2 regions of the Streptomyces sp. NBC_00442 genome follow, and region 2 is predicted to be linked to the other one. Evidence: riboswitches for the same ligand, from Rfam matches in the RefSeq annotation. Region 2 holds a riboswitch; the other holds the start of a gene.

Region 1 (7,621 bases), 2.5 Mb from region 2:
TCTACGACGGCTCGTACGTGCCGCTGCAGGGCATGCACATGTCCGAGGCTTTCAACTCGACCATGCACATCAGCTTCGATGTGCGCGGTGGTCTGCTGATCCGGCAGATCCACCACTGGGCGGCGCTGATCTTCCTCGCCGGCATGTTCGTGCACATGATGCGCGTGTTCTTCACGGGCGCTTTCCGCAAGCCGCGCGAGGTCAACTGGCTGTTCGGCTTCCTGCTGTTCGTCCTCGGCATGTTCACCGGCTTCACCGGTTACTCGCTCCCGGACGACCTGCTGTCGGGCACCGGTGTCCGCTTCATGGAAGGCGCGATCCTGTCCGTGCCGGTCGTCGGCACGTACCTCTCGTTCTTCCTGTTCGGCGGGGAGTTCCCCGGCGGCGACTTCGTGGCCCGGTTCTACTCGGTGCACATCCTGCTGCTGCCGGGCATCATGCTCGGCCTGATGGTGGCGCACCTGATCCTGGTCTTCTACCACAAGCACACCCAGTTCGCGGGCCCGGGACGTACGAACAAGAACGTCGTCGGCATGCCGCTGCTCCCGGTGTACATGGCGAAGGCGGGCGGCTTCTTCTTCCTGGTCTTCGGCGTCATCGCGGTCGTCGCGGCGATCGCCTCGATCAACCCGATCTGGGCGATCGGCCCCTACCGGCCGGACCAGGTCTCCACCGGCGCCCAGCCGGACTGGTACATGGGCTTCTCCGAAGGCCTCATCCGTGTCATGCCGGGCTGGGAGATCAACCTGTGGGGCCACACCCTCGTCCTGGGTGTGTTCATCCCGCTGGTGATCTTCCCGCTGGTCCTCGCGGCCATCGCGGTCTACCCGTTCATCGAGTCCTGGGTCACCGGCGACAAGCGCGAGCACCACATCGCGGACCGGCCGCGCAACGCGCCGACCCGCACCGGCTTCGGTGTCGCGTGGATCACCTGGTACACGGTGCTGCTCATCGGTGGTGGAAACGACCTCTGGGCCACGCACTTCCACCTCTCGATCAACGTCATCACCTGGTTCGTGCGGATCGCGTTCTTCGTCGCTCCGGTCCTCGCGTTCATCGCCACCAAGCGGATCTGTCTGGGTCTGCAGCGGCGCGACGCCGAGAAGGTGCTGCACGGACGCGAGTCCGGCATCATCAAGCGGCTGCCGCACGGCGAGTTCGTCGAGATCCACGAGCCGCTCGACGCCGGTGCGCGCTACAAGCTCACCGCGCACGAGCAGTACAAGCCGGTCGAGCTCGGTCCCGAGACCGACGAGAACGGTGTCGCCCGCAAGATCTCGCGGACGCAGAAGCTGCGCGCCAAGCTCAGCAAGGGCTACTACGGCGAGGGGAACCAGATCCCCAAGCCGACGGCCGAGGAGTACGAGGAGATCACGAGCGGCCACGGCCACCACTGATCCCCGCTTGACCTGACGGTCGCCACAACCGAGGCTCCGGCCCGGCCCCTTCCACGGGGCCGGGCCGGAGTCTTTGCCGTTCCCCGCACCGCCCTTCCCCCGGGTGCGCGCCACGTCCGCACTGCGGGCACGCATGCCGCGGCCGCTCCCGCTCTCGATAGGCTGACGGGCGGAATCCCATCCTTTTTGACCACCAGGAGCGACCATGAGCGCTGTTACCCCCACCGGAGGCGACACCGTGGCGGCCTACTCCTGGCCGGGTGTCCTGGACTCGCTGCTGAGCGGTACCGACCAGAGCGAGGACGCGACCGCCTGGGCGATGGACCAGATCATGAGCGGCGAGGCGACCAACGCCCAGATCGCCGGCTTCATGATCGCGCTGCGCGCCAAGGGCGAGACGGTCGCCGAGATCACCGGCCTGGTGCGCACCATGTACGCGCACGCCCACCTGATCGAGGTGCCAGGACCCAGCGTCGACATCGTCGGAACCGGCGGCGACGGCGCCAAGACCGTGAACATCTCGACCATGTCGGCGATCGTGGTCGCGGGCACGGGCGCCAAGGTCGTCAAGCACGGCAACCGCGCCGCCTCCTCCTCCAGCGGCGCCTCCGACGTCCTGGAGAAGCTCGGGGTCAATCTGCGGCTCACCCCGCAGCGGGTCGTGGAGGTGGCCGAACAGGCCGGGATCACCATGTGCTTCGCGGTGACGTTCCATCCCGCGCTGCGCCACGTGGCCGCGGCCCGCAAGGAACTGGGCATCCGCACCACCTTCAACGTGCTCGGTCCGCTCACCAATCCGGCCCGGGTGCGCGCCCAGGCCACCGGGGTCGCCGACCCGAGGATGGCGCCCATCGTGGCCGGAGTGCTCGCCGAGCGCGGCTCGTCGGCGCTGGTCTTCCGCGGCGACGACGGCCTGGACGAACTGACCACCACCGCCACCTCACGGGTGTGGGTGGTGCGGGACGGCGCGGTCCGCGAGGAGTCCTTCGACCCGCGGGACGTCGGCATCGAGATCGTGCCGATCGAGGCGCTGCGCGGCGGCGACCCGTCGCACAACGCGGAGGTCGTCCGCCGGCTCCTGGCCGGCGAGAAGGGGCCGGTGCGGGACGCGGTGCTGCTCAACTCGGCCGCGGCCCTCGTCGCCCTGGAACCGGGCGGGGGCCCGCTCGCCGGGCAGCTCGCCGCCGCGATGGCCCGAGCCGCCGAGGCCATCGACTCCGGGGCGGCCGAACGGTCCCTGGAGCGGTGGATCGCCGCGAGCAACGCCTGAGCCGTACGGGACGACGTCCGAGCCGTACGGGGTGTGACGCACGGCGCAGTCCGGATCGCGGACTGTGCCTTGCGCCCGCGGCGACGTGTGGCAGGATGCTGTTCAAGGTCATGAGTGACAGCGATTTAGGCCCCGGCTCGCTGTCCGGCAACCCTCCGTCCGTGGCGGGGTGCCCCGGGTGAAGACCAGGTCGTAGGCAGCAAGGCCTGCGGCAAGCGCGGACCCCTGGACATCGCGTGATGTCACAGCCCTGGGGTCCTGGTCCTCAAGGGAGCAGTCTCGTGAGCAAGCGAATGCGATAGGGCGTTTCCGCCCCTTCTTCACCGTTCTCCGCACGGCCTTCCTGTGTGCCGCGCGTCCGAGAACAACACCCGTATGCGGCACGCCAGTTGAGCCCTCTCCTTCGCTGGGCAACGCGGCCGTACCCGGGGTCCGAAGCCAACGCGCCTTGCCCTGCTGGGAGATACCGCCATGTCCGCACGCCCCGCCGCCACCGCCACCGCCTCTCTCGATTCCGCCCCCTGCTGTGCCGCGCCGCTGCCGGTGCTCGGCCGCGATGTCACCGTGCCGCTCGTCACCGGCGGCGAGGTGACGTACGCCGCCCTCGACTACGCGGCCAGCGCCCCCGCCCTCCAGCGGGTCTGGGACGACGTGGCCGCGTACGCCCCGTACTACGGCAGCGTGCACCGCGGGGCCGGCTACCTCTCGCAGCTCTCCACCGACCTGTTCGAGAACAGCCGCGTGACGGTGGCGGAGTTCCTCGACTGCCGCCCCGGTGACCAGGTCGTCTTCACCCGCTCCACCACGGACTCGCTCAATCTGCTCGCCCAAGCGCTCCCCGCCGACTGCCAGGTCTTCGTCTTCGAGACCGAGCACCACGCCTCGCTGCTGCCGTGGCAGGACGCCCGGGTGACCTACCTGAACGCGCCGCGCACCCCGCACCAGGCCGTCGAGACCCTGGAGCGCGCCCTCGCCGACCGCGACCCCTACGGGCCCGCGCTGGTCTGCGTCACGGGCGCGTCCAATGTCACCGGCGAGCTGTGGCCGGTACGCGAACTCGCCGCGGCCGCGCACGCCCACGGCGCGCGCATCGTCCTCGACGCGGCCCAGCTCGCTCCTCACCACCCCGTCTCCGTACGGGAGTTGGACGTCGACTGGGTCGCCTTCTCCGGGCACAAGCTGTACGCGCCGTTCGGCTCGGGTGTGCTGGCGGGCCGCGCGGACTGGCTCCAGGAAGCGGAGCCGTACCTGGCCGGCGGCGGCGCGTCCAAGCGCGTCGCCCGGCGCGCCGACGGCGGTGTGGACGTCGAGTGGCACACGACGGCCGCGCGCCACGAGGCCGGCTCGCCCAACGTCATCGGCGTCTACTCCATCGCCTCCGCGTGCAAGGCGCTGACCGAGGCGGGATTCGACGCGCTGGTCGAGCGGGAGCGGCATCTGATCGCGAAGGTCCGCGAGGGGCTCGCGGAGGCGCCCGAGGTGCGGGTCCTCTCCCTCTTCGGGGACGACGCGCCCCGGGTCGGCGTGATCTCGTTCGTCGTCGACGGCTGGAACAGCTCGCACTTCGCGGCGGCGCTCTCCGCGGAGTACGGGATCGGGGTGCGCGACGGGCTCTTCTGCGCCCACCCGCTGGTGCGCACGCTGCTCGGCAGCGACCCGCAGGACCCGGGGGAGTGCGGTGCCCCCGAGGCGGAGCCGGGCGAGCGGTCCCTGAACGCGATCCGGGTCAGCTTCGGGGCGGGCACGCCGGACGAGCACGTGGAGCGGTTCGTGGGGGCGGTGCGGGAGCTGGTGCGGGACGGGGCGGCCTGGCAGTACCGCACGGAGTCCGGCCGCTGCGTCCCGGCGGTCTGACGCCGCCAGGCCACGCCTTCCTGGGGCTCCGCCCCAGACCCCGTTCGCGCGTTTTCCCACCCTCCCGCCCGTGCGGCAACTCCGAAGGATGCGGCTCCCTGGGGCTCCGCCCCAGACCCCGTATCGCGCCTTGAGGGCGCTCGTCCTCAATCTCCCCCAAGGCCTCAAGGGCCAGGGGGGACCCCCATGACGGGCTGAGGGTGTCCATGCGGGCCGGCAGCGAGTAGTTCAGGGGCGGGGAACTGCGCGCTCAGCCACGCACGACCCGCACCCGAAAGCGAACCGGGTTTCTCAGGGGCGCGGGAAACTGCGCGGGAAGGGGGGTACGGTCCGCGGACGAAAGCGGGGCGGGGTTCGGGGCGCGCGGGGCTAGGAGTCCAGGCCGATGGCGAACGCGGCTTCCAGGTCGTGCTGGGAGTAGGTGCGGAACGCCACGTGCGTATCCGTCCCCTCGACCCCGGGAATCTTGCTGATGCGGCCGGGGATGATGTCCGCCAGATCGTCGTGGCGGGCCACCCTGACCAGCGCGATCAAGTCGTACGTACCCGTCACCGAGTACACCTCGCTGACGCTGTCCAGCGCCGCGATGGACTCCGCGATCTCGGGAATGCGGTCCACGCTGGTCTTGATGAGCACGATCGCGGTGATCACGGCTGGCTTTCTCCCTCGGTGGCGGCCGGACCCGCACTCTTCACGGGCTTTCGGCGTTTCACTCTAGCCGCCCCGCCGAACCGGGCCCACGCGTAGAGGAAGCCCAGGCCGAAGCCGACGAGATGGGCGAGGTAGGCCACCCCGGGCCCGGACGACGCGCTCCGGACCGCCAGCCACTGCAGCGCGAACCAGAAGACGAGCACGATCCACGCGGGGAAGCGCAGCGGCAGGAAGAGCAGGAACGGGAAGATGCTCGTCACCCGGGCCTTGGGGAAGAGGTAGAGGAACGCGCCGAGGACGGCCGAGATCGCCCCCGATGCCCCCACCAGGGTCTGCTCCGATTCCGCGTGCGCCATCGCGTACCCGAGCAGCGCCAGATAGCCCGACACGAGGTAGAACAGGGCGAACTCGATCCGGCCGACGTGCTCCTCGGTCATCGCGCCGAACACGTACAGGAACAGCATGTTGCCGAGCAGATGCAGCCAGCTGCCGTGGACGAACAGGGCGGTGAGCGGCGTGAGCAGGGCGTGCGCGTGTCCCGTCATCAGCTCCGCGGGGACGACGCCCCACCGCCGGAAGTAGTCGCTCTGGGCGCTCAGGATCGCGTCGCCCGTGCCGTAGCCCGGGTTCAGGCCGGAGACCGGGCTCACCAGGAAGAGCAGGCAGCACGCGGCGATCAGCCCGTACGTCATGGTCGGGCCCCGTACCGCGCCCCTGACGATCGCCGCACCCCGCCACTTGATCATGGGGAGAGAATGGCTCAAAGGGAGCTTTCGGTACAGACCGCCTCGCCGTGGAGGCGGTCGACGGGTAGGCCGTAGGGTTGCGGGCAGTACTCCCGCAGTTCGATGGCGCACCGCGAGATCCTGGACCATGGAAGTGGAAAAGAGGGCGGCACCACATGACCACTGTTCCCCAGCCGACCACCGAGACCCGGTGGCGCTGCACGCTCTGCGGAAACCTCACCCGTTTCGATGTCACCCGCTCGTCGAAAGTGATCGAGTACGTCCATCTGGACCTCGCCGGAGAGCCCAAGGTGGAGGAACGCGAGGTGGTCAGTGAGACCATCGAGTCGGTCCGCTGCCGCTGGTGCAACGCGGTGGACCAGATCGAGCTGGTGGACAGGCCGGGTGCCGACTCCGCGACCGCTTCCTGAGAGGCGGCCCGCGCGGTACGTAATGACAGTTGGGGTGACGGATTGTGGAGCATGCAAGCGGTGCCGAACCGGCCGCTGCGGCCGGTGACGGCCCCGCCGAGGTGCTCGACCGCCCGCTGCCCGAAGGCGTGCGGCGCAGGGTCGTCGCCTTCGTCTCCGAGGCGTTCGGCGGCCTGACCGTCGCCGAACTGCCCGGACAACTGAGGCAGTACGCCCGTTTCACCCCGACCCGGCGCGCCAAGTTCGCGGGCAACGCGATGGCCGCCGCCCTGGAGAGCGACCCCGTCTTCCGCCAGCGCATCGGCGAGCGGCTCAAGGACGCGCAGCCGGAGCTCGCCGGCGCGGTCGAGGCCGGCTCGCCGCCCGCCGCGGCCGACCCCGTCGACGTCGCGGCCGCCGCCTACGTGCTGCGCCCCACCGGCTGGGTGAAGCTGGTCGCCGCGGCCGGCGAGGAGGCCCAGCGGGCGTTCGCCGAACGCGCCGACGAGGAGGGCAGACGCGAGGTCGAGCGGCTGCGCGAGGAACTCGCCCAGGCGCGCGCCCTGATCAAGTCCGAGAACGAGGCCCTGCGCACGGAGCTGCTCGCCGCCCGCAAGGAGGCCGAGACGCTCCAGCGCAAGCTGCGCAGCGCGCAGAGCGATGTGAAGCGCGGCGAGGCCGCCCTGCGCAAGGTCGTCTCCGAGATCGACGGCGCGAAGGCCGAGGCGGCCGCCCAGGTCGCCGCCGCCGAGAGCGAGACGCGGCGGCTCAAGACGCGGCTCGGCGAGGCCGAAGCGGGCCTCGAGGCGAGCCGGCGCGCGGTGCGCGAGGGGCGTTCCGTCGAGGACATGCGGCTGCGGCTGCTGCTCGACACCGTCCTCGAAGGCGCCCAGGGGCTGCGCCGCGAACTGGCCCTGCCGCCCGCCTCGGTGCGCCCCGCCGACACCGTGGACGCGGTGGCGCCGGGCACCATGACACCCAAGGACATCGCGGCCCGCGCCCTGTCCGAGACCGACCCGGCGCTCCTGGACCAGCTGCTCGGGCTGCCCCAGGTCCACCTGCTCGTGGACGGCTACAACGTCACCAAGACCGGTTATCCGACGATGCCGTTGGAGAAGCAGCGCCTGCGCCTGCTCGGCGGTCTCTCCGTGCTCGCCGCGCAGACGGGCGCCGAGGTGACCTGTGTCTTCGACGGCGCGGAGCTGGCCGCTCCGGTGCTGCTCGCCCCGCCCAGGGGCGTGCGGGTGCTGTTCTCCAAGCCCGGGGTGACCGCGGACGAGCTGATCCGTCAGCTGGTGCGGGCCGAGCCCTCCG
Region 2 (7,621 bases):
GGAGATGGAGGCCGTCGAAGCGATCTGCTCCTTGGTCTCCACGTCCTTGGCCTGCTCCAGGAGGGCGGCGGAGACGGCCTCGACGGCCTTCTCGATGCCACGCTTCAGGGCCATCGGGTTGGCGCCGGCGGCGACGTTGCGCAGACCCTCGCGCACCAGGGCCTGGGCGAGGACGGTCGCGGTGGTCGTTCCGTCACCGGCGACGTCGTCCGTCTTCTTGGCGACTTCCTTGACCAGCTCGGCGCCGATCTTCTCGTACGGGTCCTCGAGCTCGATCTCCTTGGCGATGGAAACACCATCGTTGGTGATCGTGGGGGCGCCCCACTTCTTCTCGAGGACGACGTTGCGGCCCTTGGGGCCGAGGGTGACCTTGACGGCGTCGGCGAGCTGGTTCATCCCGCGCTCGAGACCGCGCCGTGCCTCCTCGTCGAACGCGATGATCTTGGCCATGTGAAGTGGTCCTCCCGGACAGGGGTGGCGTTCTTCGTGGACCGTGCCGGTGCCCGCGACGGACGGCCTGCAGGCCTTGTGGTTCCTTGCCCCACCCGGTCTGCGGACCTCACTGACGCGATCCAAGTTCTGTCACTCTCACTGGGAGAGTGCTAAGCCCAATGATTAGCACTCGGCCCCTGCGAGTGCAAGCGAGTCTCTTGAACCGGGACCCTCTACCGACCGGTGTTGTCCGGTTCCCCGGTACCGGCGGGGGCTCCGCCCCCATGCCCCCGGTTCCCTCGCCCCTGCCGCGGCGGCTCACTCGTCCCCGCGGGCCGTGCGTGGCTGTTCGCGCAGGCCCCCGCGCCCCTGACGGGGTCGGTGGAGAACGGGGGCCGGGGCGGAGCCGCAAGGGGTGGGGACGCGTGAAGGGGGCCACCCTTTTGGGTGGTCCCCTTCATGCGTGAGTGCGTCGGTGGCCGATCGCGCCGAGATCAGACGGCGAGCTTGACCATGTCCGCCTGTGGACCCTTCTGGCCCTGCGAGATCTCGAACTCGACTCGCTGACCTTCTTCAAGGGTGCGGTAACCGTCCATCTGGATCGCACTGTAGTGGACGAAAACATCCGCACCACCGTCGACCGCGATGAAGCCGTACCCCTTCTCCGCGTTGAACCACTTGACGGTGCCCTGAGCCATGCCTAACTCCCCTATTACTGGCCCTTGCACGGAACCGCACTTCGCGGAACCGGGTCAGACCTGCACCCTCCGACAGGAGAGGGTGTGCGCCGGAACGCGTCGACCGCGGCTGAATGTATCTGCCCAACTGCCCTCTGCAACAGGTCAATCGGACGAGAATTCCGGGCGCACTCGGGGAGCGGAATGCCATCAATTCAACATTCCGGGGCAAGTCGGGCCGGGCAAAGCGCACTTAAGGCGCAAAGGGCTCCCACACTTTGACCCCATGTTGTCGCGTTCTCATATGCGCTCGGCGCCGGAAGCGAAGGGGCTTCCCCAACTGTACCCCGCTCAACCATGTTGAATTGCCCCCTCCGCTTCTTAAGTGGAGGGGGCAATTCCGAAACGAATACGGGTCCGCTCAGCCGCCCGCGACCGCGGGAATGATCGAGACGCCGGCGCCGTCGGGCGTCGCCGTCTCCAGGCCCTGCTCGAAGCGGACGTCGTCGTCGTTGACGTAGACGTTGACGAAACGGCGCAGCTTGCCCTGGTCGTCCAGGACGCGCGCGGCGATCCCCGTGTGGTTCTTCTCCAGGTCGGCGATCACGTCGGCCAGGGTCGAACCCTCGGCCGTGACCTCGGCCTTGCCACCGGTGTAGGTGCGCAGGATGGTGGGGATGCGGACGTTCACGCTCATGGTTCGGTGCTCCTCGTCGTTCAGGATCAGCGGTGGCTCAGTGGGCCAGGCCGGTGGCTCAGTGGGCCAGGCCCGCGTCGCGGAAGGCGTCCAGGCTCGGGCGGATGGTCGCGGTCGCCTGGGACGTGGCGGCCACCGCGTCCAGGGTCTTGAGCCCGTCACCGGTGTTGAGCACGACCGTGGTGAGCGACGGGTCGAGGAGCCCGGCCTCGATGAGCTTCTTCGTGACACCGACCGTCACGCCGCCCGCGGTCTCCGCGAAGATGCCCTCGGTGCGGGCCAGCAGCTTGATGGCGTCGACGATCTGCTCGTCGTTGACGTCCTCCACCGCACCGCCGGTACGGCGCGCGATGTCCAGGACGTACGGGCCGTCCGCCGGGTTGCCGATGGCGAGCGACTTGGCGATGGTGTCGGGCTTCTGCGGGCGTACGACGTCGTGCCCGGCCTTGAAGGCGGTCGACACCGGGGAGCAGCCCTCGGCCTGGGCACCGAAGATCTTGTACGGCTTGTCCTCGACGAGCCCGAGCTTGATCAGCTCCTGGAGGCCCTTGTCGATCTTGGTGAGCTGGGAGCCCGAGGCGATCGGGATGACCAGCTGGTCGGGCAGCTGCCAGCCGAGCTGCTCGCAGATCTCGTACGCCAGCGTCTTGGAACCCTCGCCGTAGTACGGACGCAGGTTGACGTTGACGAAGCCCCAGCCCTCGCCCAGCGGGTCACCGATCAGCTCGGAGCAGAAGCGGTTCACGTCGTCGTAGTTGCCCTCGATGCCGACGAGCTCGCCGCCGTACACCGCGGCCATGACGACCTTGCCCTGCTCCAGGTCGTGCGGGATGAACACGCAGGAGCGGAAGCCGGCCCGTGCGGCGGCGGCGCCGACCGCGCCCGCGAGGTTTCCGGTGGAGGAGCAGGAGAGCGTGGTGAAGCCGAAGGCGCGGGCGGCCTCCAGGGCCTGCGCGACGACGCGGTCCTTGAAGGAGTGCGTCGGGTTGCCCGAGTCGTCCTTGACGAACAGCTTGCCGGGCTCGACACCCAGCTCGCGCGCCAGGTTCTCGGCCTTGACGAGCTTGGTGAAGCCGGGGTTCAGGTTCGGCTTGTCGGCGACGTCGGCCGGGACGGGCAGCAGCGGGGCGTAACGCCAGATGTTCTCGGGACCCGCCTCGATCTGCTTGCGCAGCGCCTCGGGGTCGCCGAGCGGCAGGTCATAAGCCACTTCGAGCGGTCCGAAACACAGTTCACAGGCGAAGATCGGGCCAAGTTCGAAACGCTGGCCGCATTCGCGGCAGGAGAGCCCGGACGCCGGACCGAGATCAACAGGAGCGCCGGAAGCGGTCTCGGCGGCGGTGCGGCTTTCAGCAGTCTGTGCAGACATGGAGGGGAGGCCCTTTCTCCTCATCTTCCTCAGGGCGAACTTCGCCATGAGACGGATTTGGCACCTTCCCTAGCCGGTGGCCCCGTGTCTTGACCGACGTGTGTACGCGATCGACGAGAACCGACTGGAGGGTTGCCGGGGCTTCAACGGGCCGTTTCCCTCTGCCCCTCTGGATGAGCGGTATTCGATTGTCGGCAGGAGGACCCCCGGCATGCGGCGGTCCCGTGCGTTGTTCAAGACTGTAACCGAAGCCCCGGACGGTTGAGATAGTCGTCCGAACCGCGAGATGGATCACACAAGGAGGCCGACGACCGTGCTGGAAGAGGTGGAACGCTGGCTGAGCAGGCGTTCCTGGTCGGCGGCCGAGCGGCCGCTGGAGCGGATGCTGGCCGCGAAACACCGTACGGGAACGACCGTCAGCGTGGTGTTGCCGGCGCTGGACGAGGAGGCCACGGTCGGCGAGATCGTGACCACGATCCGGCGTGAGCTGATGACCGCTTCCGCGCCGCTCGTCGACGAGCTCGTGGTGATCGACTCCGGCTCCCGCGACCGTACCGCCGAGGTCGCGGCCGCCGCCGGCGCCCGGGTCGTCCACCGCGACACGATCCTGCCGCGGCTGTCCGCGCTGCCCGGCAAGGGCGAGGTGCTGTGGCGCTCACTCCTCGTGACAAGCGGCGACGTGGTCTGCTTCGTCGACGCCGACCTGAAGGACTTCGACGCCCGGTTCGTCTCCGGGATCGTCGGACCGCTCCTGACCGAACCGGACGTGGACTTCGTCAAGGCCATGTACGACCGGCCGCTCGGCGGGGCGGCGGGCCAGGGCGGGCGGGTCACCGAGCTGGTGGCGCGCCCGCTGCTCAATCTCCACTGGCCCCAACTGGCCGGAATGGTCCAGCCGTTGGGCGGCGAGTACGCGGCCAGGCGTTCACTCCTCGAACGGCTCCCGTTCCCGGTCGGGTACGGGGTCGAGCTCGCCCTCCTCGTCGACGCGCTGCACACGGTGGGGCTCGACGCACTGGCCCAGGTCGACGTGGGCGTGCGCAAGCACCGCCACCAGGACGGCCAGGCGCTCGGCCGGATGGCCGCCGCGATCTACCGCACCGCCCAGCTGCGCCTGTCCCGCGGCCATCTCGTACGCCCCGAGCTGACCCAGTTCGAGCGCGGCGAGCACGGCTTCGTACCGCGTACGTACCCGGTGGACACCGAGGAGCGGCCGCCGATGCGGGAGATCGAGGAGTACCAGGTGCACCGGGCGGCGTAGCGAACCGTCCCGGTGGCGCGCGGCGGCAGCCGGACCTTCTCCGGGGGGACGCGGCGCCGGCGGCCGGATCCCGTGGGTGGAGCGCGGCGTCGGCGGCCGGATCCGGTCGGTGGGGCGGGCGTACGCGTGTTTGAGGCATTGCGGGGCGGGCTAGGTTCCGCAACATGGTCACCGCGCACACATCCCCCCGGGCTCAGGTCCTCGTCGCGTCCAACCGCGGCCCCGTCTCGTACGTCTTCCAGGAGGACGGCTCGCTGGAGCCACGGCGGGGCGGCGGCGGCCTCGTCTCCGGGCTCAGCGCGATCGGTTCCGACGTGGAGTCGGTGTGGGTGTGCGCGGCCCTCGGCGACGGCGACCGCGAGGCGGTGCGGCGGGGCATGGGCGAGCAGGGCGTCCGGATGCTGGACATCGACGCGGACGTCTTCGCCGACGCGTACAACGGCATCGCCAACTCGGTGCTGTGGTTCGTCCAGCACATGCTGTACCAGACTCCCCTCGAACCGGTCTTCGACGCCGAGTTCCGGCGGCAGTGGGCCTCGTACGAGACGTACAACCGGGCCTTCGCCGAGGCGCTGGCGGCGGAGGCGGCGGACGGGGCGCGCGTCCTGGTGCAGGACTACCACCTGGCGCTGGTGCCGGGCATGCTCCGCGAGCTCCGCCCCGACCTGCGCATCGGCCACTTCTCGCACACACCGTGGGCGCCGGTGGACTACTTCCGGATGCTCCCGGACGACATCGCGCGCCAGCTGCTGCGCGGGATGCTCGGGGCGGACCGGCTCGGGTTCCTCACCTGGCGGTGGGCGTCGGCGTTCACGGACGCCGTCGTGATCACGCTGGAGGGCGAGGCCGACCTCGTCAGTCCGGCCGGCGACGGGCGGCGCCGGTTCCGGCACGGCGGGCCGGGGCAGCCGGCACGCGAGACGGACATCGCGGTGTACTCGCTGGGCGCGGACGGCGACTTCCTGCGCCGGCGCGCGCACGAGACCGACGTCGAGGAGCGGATCGTCGCGCTGCGCGAGCAGATCGGGGCCGGCCGCAAGACGATCGTGCGGGTCGACCGCACCGAGCTGTCCAAGAACATCGTGCGCGGCCTGCACGCGTACCGGCATCTCCTGGAGACCCGCCCCGAGTGGCGCGAGCGGGTCGTGCACGTGGCCTTCGCCTACCCCTCGCGGCAGGACCTCACGGTGTACCGGGAGTACACGGCCGAGGTCGCCCGGGTGGCCGAGGAAATCAACTCGACGTTCGGCACGGCCAGTTGGACCCCGGTCGTGCTGCACGTCCAGGACGACTTCGCCCGCTCGCTCGCGGCGTACCGGATCGCGGACGTGGCCCTGGTCAACCCCGTACGCGACGGCATGAACCTCGTCGCCAAGGAGGTACCGGTGGTCTCGGACGCGGGGTGCGTGCTGGTGCTCTCGCGCGAGGCGGGGGCGTACGAGGAGCTCGGCGCCGACGCGCTCGTCGTGAACCCGTACGACGTGACGGGCACGGCGGAAGCGCTGCACGCGGGGCTGACCATGGGAGACGAGGAGCGGGCCGAGCGGACGAAGCGGCTGGCTGTCGCGGGGACGGCGTTGGTGCCTCGGCGGTGGTTCTTGGCGCAGTTGGAGGGGTTGGGGGAGTAGGGGGCGGGTTTTCCCACCCTCCCACCCGTGCGGCTGCTTGAGGGCCTCGGCTCCCTGGGGGGGGGCTGGTCGGATGTTGGGGCTACATGTGTGTGGCCAGTGCCTTCAGGAAGGCGGTTACCGCTGCGGGGCCGTTCAGGGCGAGGTCGGCTCGTTCGGCCAGTTCGTCGATGACCGTGTCCGCCGCGATCAGCAGGCCGGGCATGCCGTCCGAGCGGAGCTTTTCGACGGCGGCGAACGCGGGCAGGTCGCCCAGATCGTCGCCCGCGTACACGATGGCCTCGGCTCCGACCTCGCGCACGTACGCCGCGAGCGCCACGCCCTTGTCCATGCCCGGCGGCCTCAACTCCAGGACCATGCGGCCGGGTTCGAGGACCAGGCCGTGCTGGGTCGCGAGGTCGGCGAGGGGTTCGCGCAGGGCATCGAAGGCGGCTTGGGGATCGCTGGCCCGGCGGGTGTGGACCGCGACGGCCTGCCCCTTCTCCTCGATCCAGGTGCCGCGCCAGGCGCCGTGCGTGTCGAGAACTCCGGGGAGTTCCGCGCGGGCGGCGGCGACGCCGGGGTGGGGCGCGGGGGTTCGGACGGTGCCGGTGACCGCGTCCCAGCGTTCGGCACCGTAGTGGCCGAGGACCACGAGGTGTTCGAGGCCGGGCACGCCCGCGAAGCCGCCGTAGCGGACCGCGACGCCGGCCGGGCGCCCGGTGACCACGGCGACGGACGCCACGTGCGGGGCGAGCGCCGCGAGGGCGGGTACGGCGTCGGGGTGGGCCCTGGCCTGCTCGGGGTCGGCCACGATCGGGGCGAGCGTACCGTCGAAATCGAGCGCGACGACGACCCGCTCGGGCCGCGCGAGGACCGCGGCGAGCCCGTCGCGGCCGGCCTGGGTGGCGGGGGTCGGCAGAGGTTGCTGGTCACGTCCCATGCGGTTGACCCTATCGGGGTGGTGCGGGGTGGGGTGGGTCGCACGTGTGGCGCAAGGGGGCGCGGGTCTGTGGGCGATCCGCTGCGCGTCGGGCCGGCGGCCGGTGGGCGGCGCGCGGGTCAGCGGCGGTCGCGCTGTTCCTCGCGGAGGCGGCGCAGGCGGTTGACCGTGACGGGGTCGTGGGCGAGGGCGCGGGTGTCGTCGAGGAGGGTGTTGAGCAACTGGTAGTAGCGCGTGGGGGACATCGCGAGTTCCTCGCGGATGGCTCGTTCCTTGGCACCGGGGGTGGGCCAGGGGTGGCGTTCCATACGGAGCACTGCGCGGGCGCGGGCGTCCAAGTCGCTGTTCTGAGCGGCGTCGAGGTCGCGGGCCTGAGCGGCGTCGAGGTCACGGGCCTGGGCGTCGTCGAGGTCGCGGGCCTGGGTGCCGCCGAGGTCGGGGGCCGGGGCGGCGTCGAGGTCGCGGGCCTGGGCGGCGTCGAGGTCGGGGACCTGGGCGGCGTCGAGGTCACGGGCCTGAGCGGCGTCGAGGTCACGGGCCTGGGTGCGGCCGAGGTCGCGGGCCTGGGTGCCGCCGAGGTCGGGGGCCGGGGCGTCGGTGCTTCCCGGGCCCTTGCTGGGGTGGCCGTCTTCCAG

What was found. A riboswitch is a leader RNA that binds a small molecule or an ion and turns the genes downstream of it on or off. The one in region 2 is predicted to bind S-adenosylmethionine.
Region 1: linked by a shared signal. The riboswitch ahead of OG432_RS25905 (aminotransferase class V-fold PLP-dependent enzyme) and the one ahead of thrC (threonine synthase) in region 2 are both predicted to bind S-adenosylmethionine.

What each region holds. Positions count from the first base shown of each region.
Region 1 is NZ_CP107918.1:5,778,409-5,786,029, forward strand. Features, by position in the region: gene qcrB (cytochrome bc1 complex cytochrome b subunit) at 1-1,397, shown strand, start outside; gene trpD (anthranilate phosphoribosyltransferase) at 1,603-2,667, shown strand; SAM riboswitch class IV at 2,774-2,891, shown strand; gene OG432_RS25905 (aminotransferase class V-fold PLP-dependent enzyme) at 3,139-4,521, shown strand; gene OG432_RS25910 (Lrp/AsnC family transcriptional regulator) at 4,891-5,172, opposite strand; gene OG432_RS25915 (rhomboid family intramembrane serine protease) at 5,169-5,918, opposite strand; gene OG432_RS25920 (hypothetical protein) at 6,074-6,328, shown strand; gene OG432_RS25925 (NYN domain-containing protein) at 6,373-7,621, shown strand, end outside.
Region 2 is NZ_CP107918.1:3,280,590-3,288,210, forward strand. Features, by position in the region: gene groL (chaperonin GroEL) at 1-450, opposite strand, end outside; gene OG432_RS14780 (cold-shock protein) at 927-1,130, opposite strand; gene OG432_RS14785 (ubiquitin-like small modifier protein 1) at 1,531-1,806, opposite strand; gene thrC (threonine synthase) at 1,865-3,175, opposite strand; SAM riboswitch class I at 3,193-3,355, opposite strand; gene OG432_RS14795 (glucosyl-3-phosphoglycerate synthase) at 3,489-4,436, shown strand; gene OG432_RS14800 (alpha,alpha-trehalose-phosphate synthase (UDP-forming)) at 4,601-6,064, shown strand; gene otsB (trehalose-phosphatase) at 6,147-6,986, opposite strand; gene OG432_RS14810 (DUF3263 domain-containing protein) at 7,106-7,324, opposite strand.